Regions from separate parts of the Bradyrhizobium genomosp. III genome, predicted to be linked through region 1. Evidence: predicted binding sites of a transcription regulator. Region 1 holds the regulator's gene; each other region holds the start of a gene.

Region 1 (3,886 bases):
ATCCGGTCGCGGCGAGCGTCGCCAGCGTACGGCCGTGAAAGGCGCCTTCGAAGGTGATGATGCGATAACGTTCCGGATGACCCTTGGAGAAGTGATGATGGCGGACCAGCTTGATCACACCCTCCAGCGCTTCGGCGCCCGAATTGCAGAAGAACACGAAGTCGGCAAAGCTCTCGTTGCAGAGCCGGTTGGCGAGCTTCTCGCCATCCGGGCTCTGGAACAGGTTCGACATGTGCCAGAGCTTCGTCGCCTGCTCCTGCAGCGCCTTGATCAGATGCGGGTGGCAATGGCCGAGCGCATTCACAGCCACGCCCGAGGTGAAATCGAGATAGCGATCGCCATTGGTCGCGATCAGCCAGCAGCCTTCGCCGCGCTCGAAGCCGAGGTCGGCTCTGGCGAAAACGGGGAGCAAATGCGGCGCTGCGCTGTTAGTCATGATGTCACTTGAATGTTGCGGACGGTGTGACGCGTGCATTGCGCAACGCACCATCGACCGGCCCGGAAAACGAAACGTGCCGCCTTTTAAGGGCGGCACGCGCGACTATCTTATGCCTGGCAAGACGGGTGTCAATGCCGCCCGGAAAGCCTCGCGAAACGCTGAATCCGTAGTCTTGCGGTGCCGATTTTGCGGGTTTTCACCACGGAACATGTGGAAGCGAGTCGGCGGACTCTTGCGCGGGAGTCACGCCATATTGTAGCGTTTGGATTGTCAGATACGACATCTCGTGCAGCGGTTCTGATCCCAAGAGTCCTCTTGTACCGGCGTAAACGTTCGGGCGTCAGTCACGCGCCCGGCGAGCCTTAAGGGATTCTGACGGCACGGGTTTTTGAAGGCTTAGGCAATCGCTGCGAGGCCCCAGGATGGCGGCGCGTAGCGAGGGAAAGGGTGCAATGACGGTTTTGACCTGGTCCGACGATCGCGTCGAGCAGCTGAAAAAGCTCTGGGAGGCCGGACTTTCGGCCAGCCAGATCGCAGCTGAACTCGGCAATGTGACCCGCAATGCCGTGATCGGCAAAGTGCACAGGCTCGGTCTGTCCGGCCGTGCCAAGAGCCCTTCATCGGCAGCGCCCCGGCCGCGCAAGGCGCGTCCCGCGCAGCACATGATGCGGGTGACCCGCCCCATTGCGCGCGGCAACACCGCGCTGGCGCAGGCCTTCGAGGTCGAGGTGGAGGCCGAACCGGTCACCTACGACAACGTGGTGCCAATGAGCCAGCGGCTGTCGCTGCTCGAGCTGAACGAGGCCACCTGCCATTGGCCGGTCGGCGATCCCTCCAGCCCGGATTTCTTCTTCTGCGGCGGCAGGGCGCTGTCCGGCCTGCCCTACTGCGCCCAGCACTCGCGCGTGGCGTATCAGCCGGCGGCGGATCGCCGGCGTGCCCCGGCAAAGCCGGGTCCGCGGTGAGCGGATTTAGCTGATCGCAAAGACGGCAGCCGTCACACGACGGCGCCTCAACCAACTCGGTGTCATCCCCGCGAACGCGGGGATCCATAACCACAGGGCGCTGTTGTTGCGCGAGATGGTCACTCCGAGTCTTCGCCAAACCACTGCCTGTGGTTATGGGTCCCTGCTTTCGCAGGGACGACACCGGAGAATGTGGCGGCAGCCCACCAAACCCCAACGCCTGCAAACCTTACGTCTGCTCCGCCTTCGCGAACCGATCGTCGAGCGCGTAGCCGGCGCCGCGGACGGTGCGGATCGGGTCCTGCTCGCGGCCGAGATTGAGCAGCTTGCGCAGGCGGCCGATATGGACGTCGACGGTGCGCTCGTCGATGTAGATGTCGCGGCCCCAGACGCTGTCGAGCAGCTGCTCGCGCGAGAACACGCGGCCCGGATGCTCCAGGAAGAACTCCAGCAGGCGATATTCGGTCGGACCGAGATCGATCGGCCGGCCCGAGCGCGCCACGCGACGCTTGTCGCGGTCGAGCTCGATGTCGCCATAGGCCAGCACTGTCGCGAGTCGCTCAGGACTGGCGCGGCGAAGCAGGCCCTTCACGCGCGCCAAAAGCTCCGGCACCGAGAACGGCTTGACGATGTAGTCGTCGGCGCCGGTCGCAAGTCCCCGCACCCGCTCGCTCTCCTCGCCGCGCGCGGTGAGCATGATGATCGGCAGCTGCTTGGTGTCGGAACGGGTCCGCAGCCGCCGGCACAGCTCGATGCCCGACAGGCCCGGCAGCATCCAGTCGAGCACGATCAGGTCCGGGATGTGCTCCTTGAGGCGGGTGTCGGCGTCGTCGCCGCGCATCACCGTCTCGACGTCATAGCCGTCGCCTTCGAGGTTGTAGCGAAGCAGCTCGGTGAGAGCTTCCTCGTCCTCAACCACCATAATGCGTGCGCCCATCGGGTCGTCGCTCCTTGAGTCTTCAGGTATTCGGGACCGTCGTGGCGAAGGTGGTCATGTCGCCCTTCGGCCGCTTGTCGGTGATCGCCTGGCCTTCGATCATGTAGAACACGGTCTCGGCGATGTTGGTGGCGTGGTCGCCGATCCGCTCGATGTTCTTGGCGCAGAACATCAGATGGATGCAGAACGAGATGTTGCGCGGATCCTCCATCATGTAGGTGAGGAGCTCGCGGAACAGCGAGGTGCAGATCGCGTCGACTTCCTCGTCGCCCTTCCACACCGCCATCGCCGCCGGCAGATCATGTGCGGCATAGGCGTCCAGCACCGACTTGACCTGCTGCTGCACGAGGTCGGTCATGTGCTCCAGGCCGCGGAACAGTTTCAGCGGATGGAAGTCGGTCTCCAGCGCGGCGACGCGCTTGCCCATGTTCTTGGCGAGGTCGCCGATGCGCTCGAGGTCGGTCGCAACGCGCATGGCGCCGACGATCTCGCGCAAATCCACCGCCATCGGCTGGCGGCGGGCGATGGTGAGCACCGCGCGTTCCTCGATGCGCTTCTGCAGCGCGTCGAGCTCGGCATCGATGGTGACGACGCGCTGGCCGAGCGCGACGTCGCGGCGGATCAGCGCGCCGACGGAATCGACGATCATGCGTTCGGCGATGCCGCCCATCTCGGCGACCAGGCGGGTGAGCTCCTGGAGGTCGGTGTCGAAAGCTTTTGCGGTATGTTCAGTACCCATGTCGCGTCTCCTCAGCCGAACCGGCCGGTGATGTAATCCTGCGTGCGCCGGTCGCTCGGCGACGTGAAGATCTTGCTGGTGTCGTCGAACTCGATCAGCTCGCCGAGATACATGAAGGCGGTCTTGTCGGAGACGCGCGCCGCCTGCTGCATGTTGTGCGTGACGATCGCGATCGTGTAGTTCTCGGACAGCTCCTGGATCAGCTCCTCGACCTTGGCGGTCGAGATCGGATCGAGCGCCGAGCAGGGCTCGTCGAACAGAATCACCTCGGGCCGCACCGCGACGGTGCGGGCGATGCACAGGCGCTGCTGCTGGCCGCCGGAGAGCGACAGGCCGGAGGCGTTGAGCTTGTCCTTGACCTCGTTCCACAGCGCGCCGCCGCGCAGCGCCTTCTCGACGCGGTCGTCCATCTCGGACTTCGAGATCTTCTCGTAGAGGCGGATGCCGAAGGCGATGTTCTCGTAGATCGTCATCGGGAACGGCGTCGGCTTCTGGAACACCATGCCGACCCGGGCGCGCAGCAGATTGAGGTCGAGCCTGGGGTCGAGGATGTTGGTCTGGTCCAGCATGAGCTGGCCGGTGGCGCGCTGGCCCGGATAGAGGTCGTACATCCGGTTGAAGATGCGCAGCAGGGTCGACTTGCCGCAGCCCGACGGGCCGATGAACGCCGTGACGCGGTTGGCACCCAGCGTCAGGTTGATGTTCTTCAGCGCGTGGTGCTCGCCGTAATAGAAGTTGAGATTGCGCACCGTCACCTTGGCCGGGGCTTCCGGCAGCGGCTGCGAGGCCAGATGAGCGTTGGAACT
Region 2 (3,886 bases), on a different contig from region 1:
GCACCGCGCCGACCGCCTCAATGCTGGCCACAAAGGCCCTCGTCGAGGCTTCCCAGGTGTAATTGGCGGCGAACGCGACGCAGTCCTGCCGGGAGATGTCCAGCGCCGCGAAGCAGGCGCTGCGCAGGTCGTGATCGAGGGCGCCGACCGGGGCATCGCCGATGACGTCGCGAGGACCCTTCACCGGGAAAGCGGCCACCGGCAGGCCGCTCGCGAGCGCTTCCAGCAGCACCAGGCCGAACGTGTCGGTCTTGCTCGGAAACACGAAGACGTCGGCGGCCGCATAGATATCCGCCAGTTCCTCGCCGTGCTTCTCGCCGAGGAAGATCGCGTCGGGATAGGCCTCTTCGAGCGAGGCGCGCGCGGGGCCGTCACCAACGATGACCTTGGTCCCGGGCAGCTCGAGATCGAGGAAGGCCTCGAGATTTTTCTCCACCGCGACGCGGCCGACCGATAGGAACACCGGTCCCGGCAGGCAAAGGTCGATGGCGCGGGGGTGGAACAGATGGGTGTCGACGCCGCGCGGCCACAGCACGACATTGTCGAAACCACGCTCGGTCAGCTCGCGGGCGAGCGCAGGCGTTGCCGCCATCACGGCGCGGCTGGGCGCGTGGAAGCGGCGCAGTGCCCGCCAGATCAGCGAGCCCGGCACCGGCACGCGGGCACGGACATATTCGGGAAAGCGGGTGTGGAAGCTGGTCGTGAACGGCAGCTTGCGCTGGCGGCAATAGCGGCGGACCATCAGGCCGATCGGCCCTTCGGTCGCAATGTGGATGCTGTCGGGGCGCGCCTCCTCGATCAGCTTGGCGATTCGTGCGGGACGGGGCATCGCCAGCCGCACATCGCGATAGCTCGGCATTGCAAAGGTGCGGAAGGATTGCGGCGTCAGGAACGTGAATTCGACGCCGAGGCTTTTGCCGGCGTCGGCGAGCTTGGTCAGCGTCCGAACCACACCGTTGACTTGCGGGTGCCAGGCGTCGGTCGCGACCAGGATGCGCATCAGGCGGCCTCTGTTATGCAGCTCTGGCTGCAACCTGCGGGACGGCTGCCGGCTTCTGCAAATGATCCGCCCAGGTGATGATCTCGAAATGACCGTCGTCGTGCTCGACCAGCGCCGTGCAGCTCTCGACCCAGTCGCCGCAATTCATGTAGCGAATGCCGCCCTCGTCGCGGATCACGGCGTAATGGATGTGGCCGCAGATCACGCCGTCGGCGTCGTGGCGCCGCGCCTCGGCGGCGAGCGCCTGCTCGAACGCGCCGATGTAATTGACGGCGTTCTTGACCTTCTGCTTGGCCCATTGCGACAGCGACCAATAGGGCACCTTGAACAAGCGGCGGAAGAAGTTGACGAAGCGATTCATCTGGATCGCGAAGTCGTAGGCCTTGTCGCCGAGATGGGCGAGCCAGCGCGCGTTTTGCACCACGAGGTCGAAGATGTCGCCATGGATGACGAGATAACGCTTGCCGTCCACGCCGGTGTGGACCGTGTTCTCGACGACGTCGATGCCGCCGAAATGCGTGCCGTAATAGTTGCGCAGGAACTCGTCGTGATTGCCGGGGATGTAGACGACCTTGGCGCCCTTGCGCGCCTTGCGCAGCAGCTTCTGCACGAGGTCGTTGTGGGATTGCGGCCAGTTCCAGCTCGATTTCAGCGCCCAGCCGTCGACGATGTCGCCGACGAGATAGATCGTGTCGGCATCATGGTAGCGTAGGAAGTCGAGCAGAAGATCGGCTTGAGAACCGCGGGCTCCGAGATGAACGTCGGAGATGAACAACGTGCGAAAGCGCCGCTCCGGGCTCTCGTCACTCACATCGTAACTTCCCATGCGCCAGCCTGTAACAATGTCCCGTGACAGGGGGATGACCAATTGAACTTTTGAGGCACCCTCAGATACGAATCACGCCTTGCCTCGCCTGCCTGCGAATATCAGCCGCATGCGACAATCAGGCGACATGGCGCCGCAGGAGGCGCCGGGACCCTACTCTTCCCTGAGGCCATCTCCCCCGCGGCACATCCTTCGAGACGCCCGCCGTTGGCGGGCCTTCAGGATGAGGGCGGAGTGCGCGGCTGCAAATTCAAAGCGGACCGACGCAGTTCAGCCTCATCCTGAGGAGACCGCGAAGCGGTCCGTCTCGAAGGAGAGGCGCTTGCTCGATGTCGCCACAAGGCATTGGGGACGATGAAGCCAGCGCTCAACGGATCGATGGCCGCGCTTCCGCGGACGGCCCGCCTCAGTAGAACCTGTGGAAATGATGGACCGGGCCGTGGCCGTGCCCGACGCTGAAGCGGTCGGCGGCTGCGATGGCCGCGCTGATCCAGGCCTTGGCGTTGCGCACGGCAAGCTCCAGATCTTCGCCCTTGGCCAGTCCAGCCGCGACCGCCGAGGACAGCGAGCAGCCGGTGCCATGGGTGTTGCGGGTCGCAACGCGCGGCGCGGCGAGCGCGATCGTGTTTTGGGCATCGACGAGATAATCGATGCTCTCGGCGCCCTCGCCGTGTCCGCCCTTGATCAGGACCGCACGGCAGCCGAGCGCCAGCAGGCGATGCCCCTGGCTTTCGATCTCGGCCTCGCTTGCCGCGACCGGCTCGTCGAGCAGAGCCGCGGCTTCCGGCAGATTGGGCGTGATCACCGACGCCAGCGATATCAGTTTTGTGCGGAGCGCGTCGACGGCCTCGGATGCCAGCAGGCGGTCGCCGGAGGTTGCCACCATCACGGGATCGAGCACGACATGCCGCGGCGACCAGCGCGACAGCGCGGCCGCGACCGCATCGATGCCGGCGACCTCAGCCACCATGCCGATCTTCACCGCGCCAATGTCGAGATCGGAGAACACCGCATCGATCTGCGCGGTGACGAATTCGGCCGGGACCGGGTGAATGCCGGTAACGCCACGCGTGTTCTGCGCCGTCAGCGCCGTGATGGCGGAGGCACCATAGACGCCGAGCGCGGCAAAGGTCTTCAGGTCGGCCTGGATGCCGGCACCGCCGCTCGAATCGGAGCCGGCGATGGTGAGTGCGACTGGGGTCGTCATCGCCGGGCACCTTTGCTGGATAAGGACACCGCCATGGCCTGTCCTAGCGCGGCCGTGGAACACCGGCAAGCGCGCCGAGCCGTGTCCGACAGTGATTCGCGACGCCGTGTATTCCCTGCGAATCAGGCAAGCGGCGGGCCGGCACGCCCCGCAATCGTGCGGACTTGAAAATGCAACCGCGCCGGACCCTTGGTATAGTCTCGAACCTTACCTGCTTCGCCGGAGCGCGAGGTGAGAGTGGAACTGTCCAGCGACACCCATGTTGCGGGCTCCCGGCCCGCAAGCCGCCTGGAACGGAATCTTGGGGTGGAATGATGTGGGCCTTTTTTGAACGTCTCCTCGACTCGTCCATGCTGTCGCCGCACGGCATCTGCCTGTTGTGGGAGCCTGAGCTGATCTGGCTTCACGTCGTTTCCGACGCCTGCATCGCCGCCGCCTATTTCTCGATTCCGTTTGCCCTTGCGATTCTGGTCACCAAGCGGCGCGACCTCAAGTTCGGCTGGGTCTATTGGGCCTTCGCGATCTTCATCATGGCGTGCGGCCTGACCCACGTATTGTCGATCTACACGCTCTGGGTCCCGGTCTATGGCATCGAGGGCATGGTCAAGGCGGCGACCGCGGTGGCATCCGTGGTCACGGCGGGCGCGCTCTGGCCGCTGCTGCCGAAGATCCTGACGATCCCCTCGCCGTTCGAGCTGCGGCAGGTCCAGGCCGCGCTCGAGGAGGAGGAAATCAAGAGCCGGGACGCGACGCTCCTGCTCCAGCAGGTCAGCGACGCCCAGCGCGCCATGCGCGAGAGCGTGGCGCGCCTCACCGCGATCGTCGAGACCGCGGTCGACGGGGTCATCCTGCT
Region 3 (3,886 bases), on a different contig from region 1:
AGCTCGACCTGCACGCCGGCCTGGGAAGCCTCATAGAGCGCGTCGATGATGTCGGGGTCGACCAGTGCATTCATCTTCATCCAGACCGCACCGTGGCGGCCGTGGCGCGCATGCGCGGTCTCGCCCTGGATGTGCTCGATGATGCGCTTGCGCAGGGTCAGCGGCGACACCGCCATCTTCTCCAGATCGCTCGGCGCGGCATAGCCGGTGATGAAATTGAACACACGCGCGGCGTCGCGGCCGATGGTCGGATCCGAGGTGAAGTAGGAGAGGTCGGTGTAGATGCGCGCGGTGACCGGGTGATAATTGCCGGTGCCGGTATGGACGTAAGTCGTGAGGCTGCCGCCCTCGCGGCGCACCACCATCGAGAGCTTTGCGTGCGTCTTCAGTTCGAGGAAGCCGTAGACGACCTGCACGCCGGCGCGTTCGAGGTCGCGTGCCCAGCGGATATTGGCTTCCTCGTCGAAGCGCGCCTTCAGCTCGATCAACGCGGTGACGGATTTGCCGGCCTCGGCGGCTTCCGCCAGCGCGCGGACGATCGGCGAGTTGTTGGAGGTGCGGTAGAGCGTCTGCTTGATCGCGACGACATCGGGGTCGCGCGTGGCCTGCTGCAGGAACTGCACCACCACGTCGAAGGATTCGTAGGGATGATGGACCACGAGGTCCTTCTGCCGGATCGCGGCAAAGATGTCGCCGCCATGCTCGCGCACGCGCTCGGGGTGGCGCGGCACGTAAGGGGTGAATTCGAGATCGGGCCGGTCGAGGCGGGTGAGCTGCGAGAGTTCGTTCATCGCTTGCACGCCGTCGACCAGGAACACCTCGTCATCGGCGGCCGACAGCGCGTGCTGAACGAAGTTGCGCAGCTCCTCCGGCATCTTGGCGTCGATCTCGAGCCGGATCACCGATCCGCGGCGGCGGCGCTTCAGCGCGGTCTCGAACAGGCGGACGAGGTCTTCCGCCTCTTCCTCGATTTCGAGCTCGGAGTCGCGGATGATGCGGAAGGCGCCCTGGCCGTGCAGATTGTAGCCTGGGAACAGGCGGTTGATGAACAGGGCGGTCGCCTGCTCCAGCGAGATCAGCCGGACGGCCTTGCCCTCGGTCGGCAGGCGGATGAAGCGGTCGATCTTGCCGGGCATGCGGATCAGCGCGTTCATCTGCTTGCCGTCGGCGGCGCGGGTGAGCTGGAGCGCGATGGTGAAGCCGAGGCTCGGGATGAACGGGAAGGGGTGGGCCGGGTCGATCGCCAGCGGGGTCAGCAGCGGGAATACGTTGCTGAGGAAGTAGTCCTCGATCCAGGTCCGTTCCGCCTTGGTGACCTCCTTGCCCTCGACGAGCACGATGCCGACATCGGCCAGCGTGCCGCGCAGGTCGCGCCAGATCGCCTGCTGGTCGGAGGCGAGCTCGGAGACGGTGCGGTTGATCAGCGCGAGTTGCTCGGATGGCGTCAGGCCGTCGGGGCTGCGTTCGGCAATGCCCTCACGCACCTGGGCCTTGATGCCGGCGACGCGGACCATGAAGAACTCGTCGAGGTTATTCGCCGAAATCGACAGGAATCGCACCCGCTCCAGCATGGGGTGGCTGTGATTGACCGATTCCTCCAGGACGCGGCGGTTGAAATGCAGCCAGGAGAGCTCGCGGTTGATGAATCGCTCGGGACTCGATGCGATCGCCGGCAGGCTCTCGGTCTCTGGGGCTTTTTCTTTAGTTTCAACAGCTTGCGCAGAGTCCATCAGAAGTCGGTCCATCCAGTTCGCCCCAATTTGCGACTTATGCGCAAAACCGGCCGGAGCATGTGTTAGAGCGATGACGTTTCGATGACATTGATGTTCCGCCGGTTCGCCGCGTCAAGCGGGCTTGGCGTGGGTCTGGAGGCGGCCACGGAGGCCGATCAGGCGTCGCGGAGCAGCTCGGCGGCCAGCGCCCGGGTGACCGGGCGGCCGAGCCTGAGGGCTTCGCTGTCGAGCAGTTCCACGGCCTGGCGGGCGGCGGCCGAGGACCGCTCCAGGCGGGTGGCGAGGTAGCCGACCACGCTCTCGTCCACGGTGAGCTGGCGGTCGGCGCAGAATTTGACGATCAGGCCGCGGAACAGCTGGTCGTCGGGCGGTAGCAACGCGACCACTGGAACGGCGCGCAGACGCGAGCGCAGGTCGCGAAGCTCGATCTCCAGCGAGGCCGGCACCTCGCGTCCGGTGAACAGGACGTAGGCGCCATCCTCGCGGGCGAGGTTCATCAGGTGGAAGAGGGCGCGTTCGTCAACTTCCCTGGCCTTGAGATCCTCGACCACCAGCGCGCCGGTGGCGAGCGTGCCCGGGACCCCCGCAGCGGTCAGCGCATTGGCCGTGGTGGAGCGGGCCCCTGATGCCTCGGCCCAGATCGCGGCGAGATGGCTCTTGCCGCTTCCTTCGGGACCGGCCAGCCACATGATCCGGTTCGGCCATTCCGGCCAGCTGTCGATCAGGCCGAGACCGGCCGCATTGGCGGGGCCTTCGAGGAAATTGTCCCGGCTGAGGCTCTCCGCATGCGGAAGCGAAAACGCCAATTGTCGGGGGTGAACGCGGCCTGGCACGCTTGCTTTGCTCCATGCCGGCGCGCCGGCGTCATTCGAAGAGGTCGGACGTATCGAGCGGGAGTTGGCCTTTTACGGGGCCGCATCGCCTCTCATTTGGCCTCGATCGTGCTACTTGGCCTCGATCGTGCTCATGTGCCGCAGCCACTCGACCAGATAGAGCGACACGGAGGAGAGTGTGAAGACCGTGACGAGGCCCATCAGGATGATATCATAAGGGGCCGGCTTGAAGCCGAAGGCAAGCGCTGCCAGCACGAGCGCCGCGAACGCCACCTGTGCCACGGTGTTGAGCTTTGACACTTTCGACGGCTTCATCTCGACGGGCCGGTCGAATAGCCAGGACACGATCACGGCGGCGACGATCATGATGTCGCGCGAGACCACCAGGATCACGATCCAGCGCGGAATTGCGCCCCAGATGCCCAGCGCCATGTAGATCGAGACCAGCAGCGCCTTGTCCGCGAGCGGGTCGAGCAGGGCGCCGAGCTCGCTCGTCATGTTGAAGCGCTTGGCCAGGAAGCCGTCCACGGCGTCGCTGATACCGGCGATCAGGAAGACGGCGAACGCGACCTCCATTTGGCTCGACACGATGGCCCAGACGATGATCGGGACCAGCATGATGCGGCCCAGGGTAATGATATTCGGAATACTCACGAAAGCGCTTCCCGGCACCCGGTCTGACCTCGAATCCGGCCTCTCGGGAGGCTGAACCGGTTGATATCTCTACATAGTATACGGCGGTGCGCCATGCGAGCCATTGCGCGTCCCCGGAATTCGACGTAACCAGCCGCGAACCCACTGGAAATCGGGCATGACCGACCGCAAAAACGGCCTCACTTACGCCGATTCAGGCGTCGATATCGATGCGGGCAACCGCCTGGTCGACCTGATCAAGCCGATGGTGCGCGCCACCGCACGGCCGGGCGCCGACGCCGAGATCGGCGGTTTCGGCGGCCTGTTCGACCTCAAGGCGGCCGGTTTCAAGGATCCGGTCCTCGTGGCCGCGACCGACGGCGTCGGCACCAAGGTCAAGATCGCGATCGAGACCGGGCTGCATGGCGGGATCGGCATCGATCTCGTCGCCATGAGCGTCAACGACCTCGTGGTGCAGGGCGCCGAGCCGCTGTTCTTCCTGGACTATTTCGCGTGCGGCAAGCTCGATCCGGAGGCGACGGCCTCGATCGTCGCAGGCGTCGCGGAGGGCTGCCGCGAATCCGGCTGCGCCCTGATCGGCGGCGAGACCGCCGAGATGCCCGGCCTGTACAAGGACGGCGACTACGACCTCGGCGGCTTTGCCGTCGGTGCTGCGGAGCGGGGCAC

Evidence for each region. The regulator PhoB, encoded in region 1, activates phosphate uptake and scavenging genes when phosphate is short. The targets are predictions, from matches to a motif close to TGTCATNNANCTGTCAT.
Region 2: the regulator PhoB is predicted to act here: its motif matches at 1,850-1,866, upstream of IC66_RS0121965 (UDP-2,3-diacylglucosamine diphosphatase).
Region 3: the regulator PhoB is predicted to act here: its motif matches at 1,804-1,820, upstream of IC66_RS0102370 (RNA degradosome polyphosphate kinase).

The regions. Positions count from the first base shown of each region.
Region 1 is NZ_AJQF01000056.1:17,398-21,283, reverse strand. It holds gene IC66_RS0105325 (aspartate aminotransferase family protein) at 1-436, opposite strand, end outside; gene IC66_RS0105320 (GcrA family cell cycle regulator) at 892-1,404, shown strand; gene phoB (phosphate regulon transcriptional regulator PhoB) at 1,634-2,341, opposite strand; gene phoU (phosphate signaling complex protein PhoU) at 2,364-3,080, opposite strand; gene pstB (phosphate ABC transporter ATP-binding protein PstB) at 3,092-3,886, opposite strand, start outside.
Region 2 is NZ_AJQF01000256.1:22,160-26,045, reverse strand. It holds gene IC66_RS0121970 (glycosyltransferase family 4 protein) at 1-1,000, opposite strand, end outside; gene IC66_RS0121965 (UDP-2,3-diacylglucosamine diphosphatase) at 1,014-1,826, opposite strand; gene thiD (bifunctional hydroxymethylpyrimidine kinase/phosphomethylpyrimidine kinase) at 2,233-3,033, opposite strand; gene IC66_RS0121955 (PAS domain S-box protein) at 3,345-3,886, shown strand, end outside.
Region 3 is NZ_AJQF01000026.1:12,662-16,547, forward strand. It holds gene IC66_RS0102370 (RNA degradosome polyphosphate kinase) at 1-1,730, opposite strand, end outside; gene IC66_RS0102375 (DnaA ATPase domain-containing protein) at 1,889-2,566, opposite strand; gene IC66_RS0102380 (CDP-alcohol phosphatidyltransferase family protein) at 2,678-3,220, opposite strand; gene purM (phosphoribosylformylglycinamidine cyclo-ligase) at 3,378-3,886, shown strand, end outside.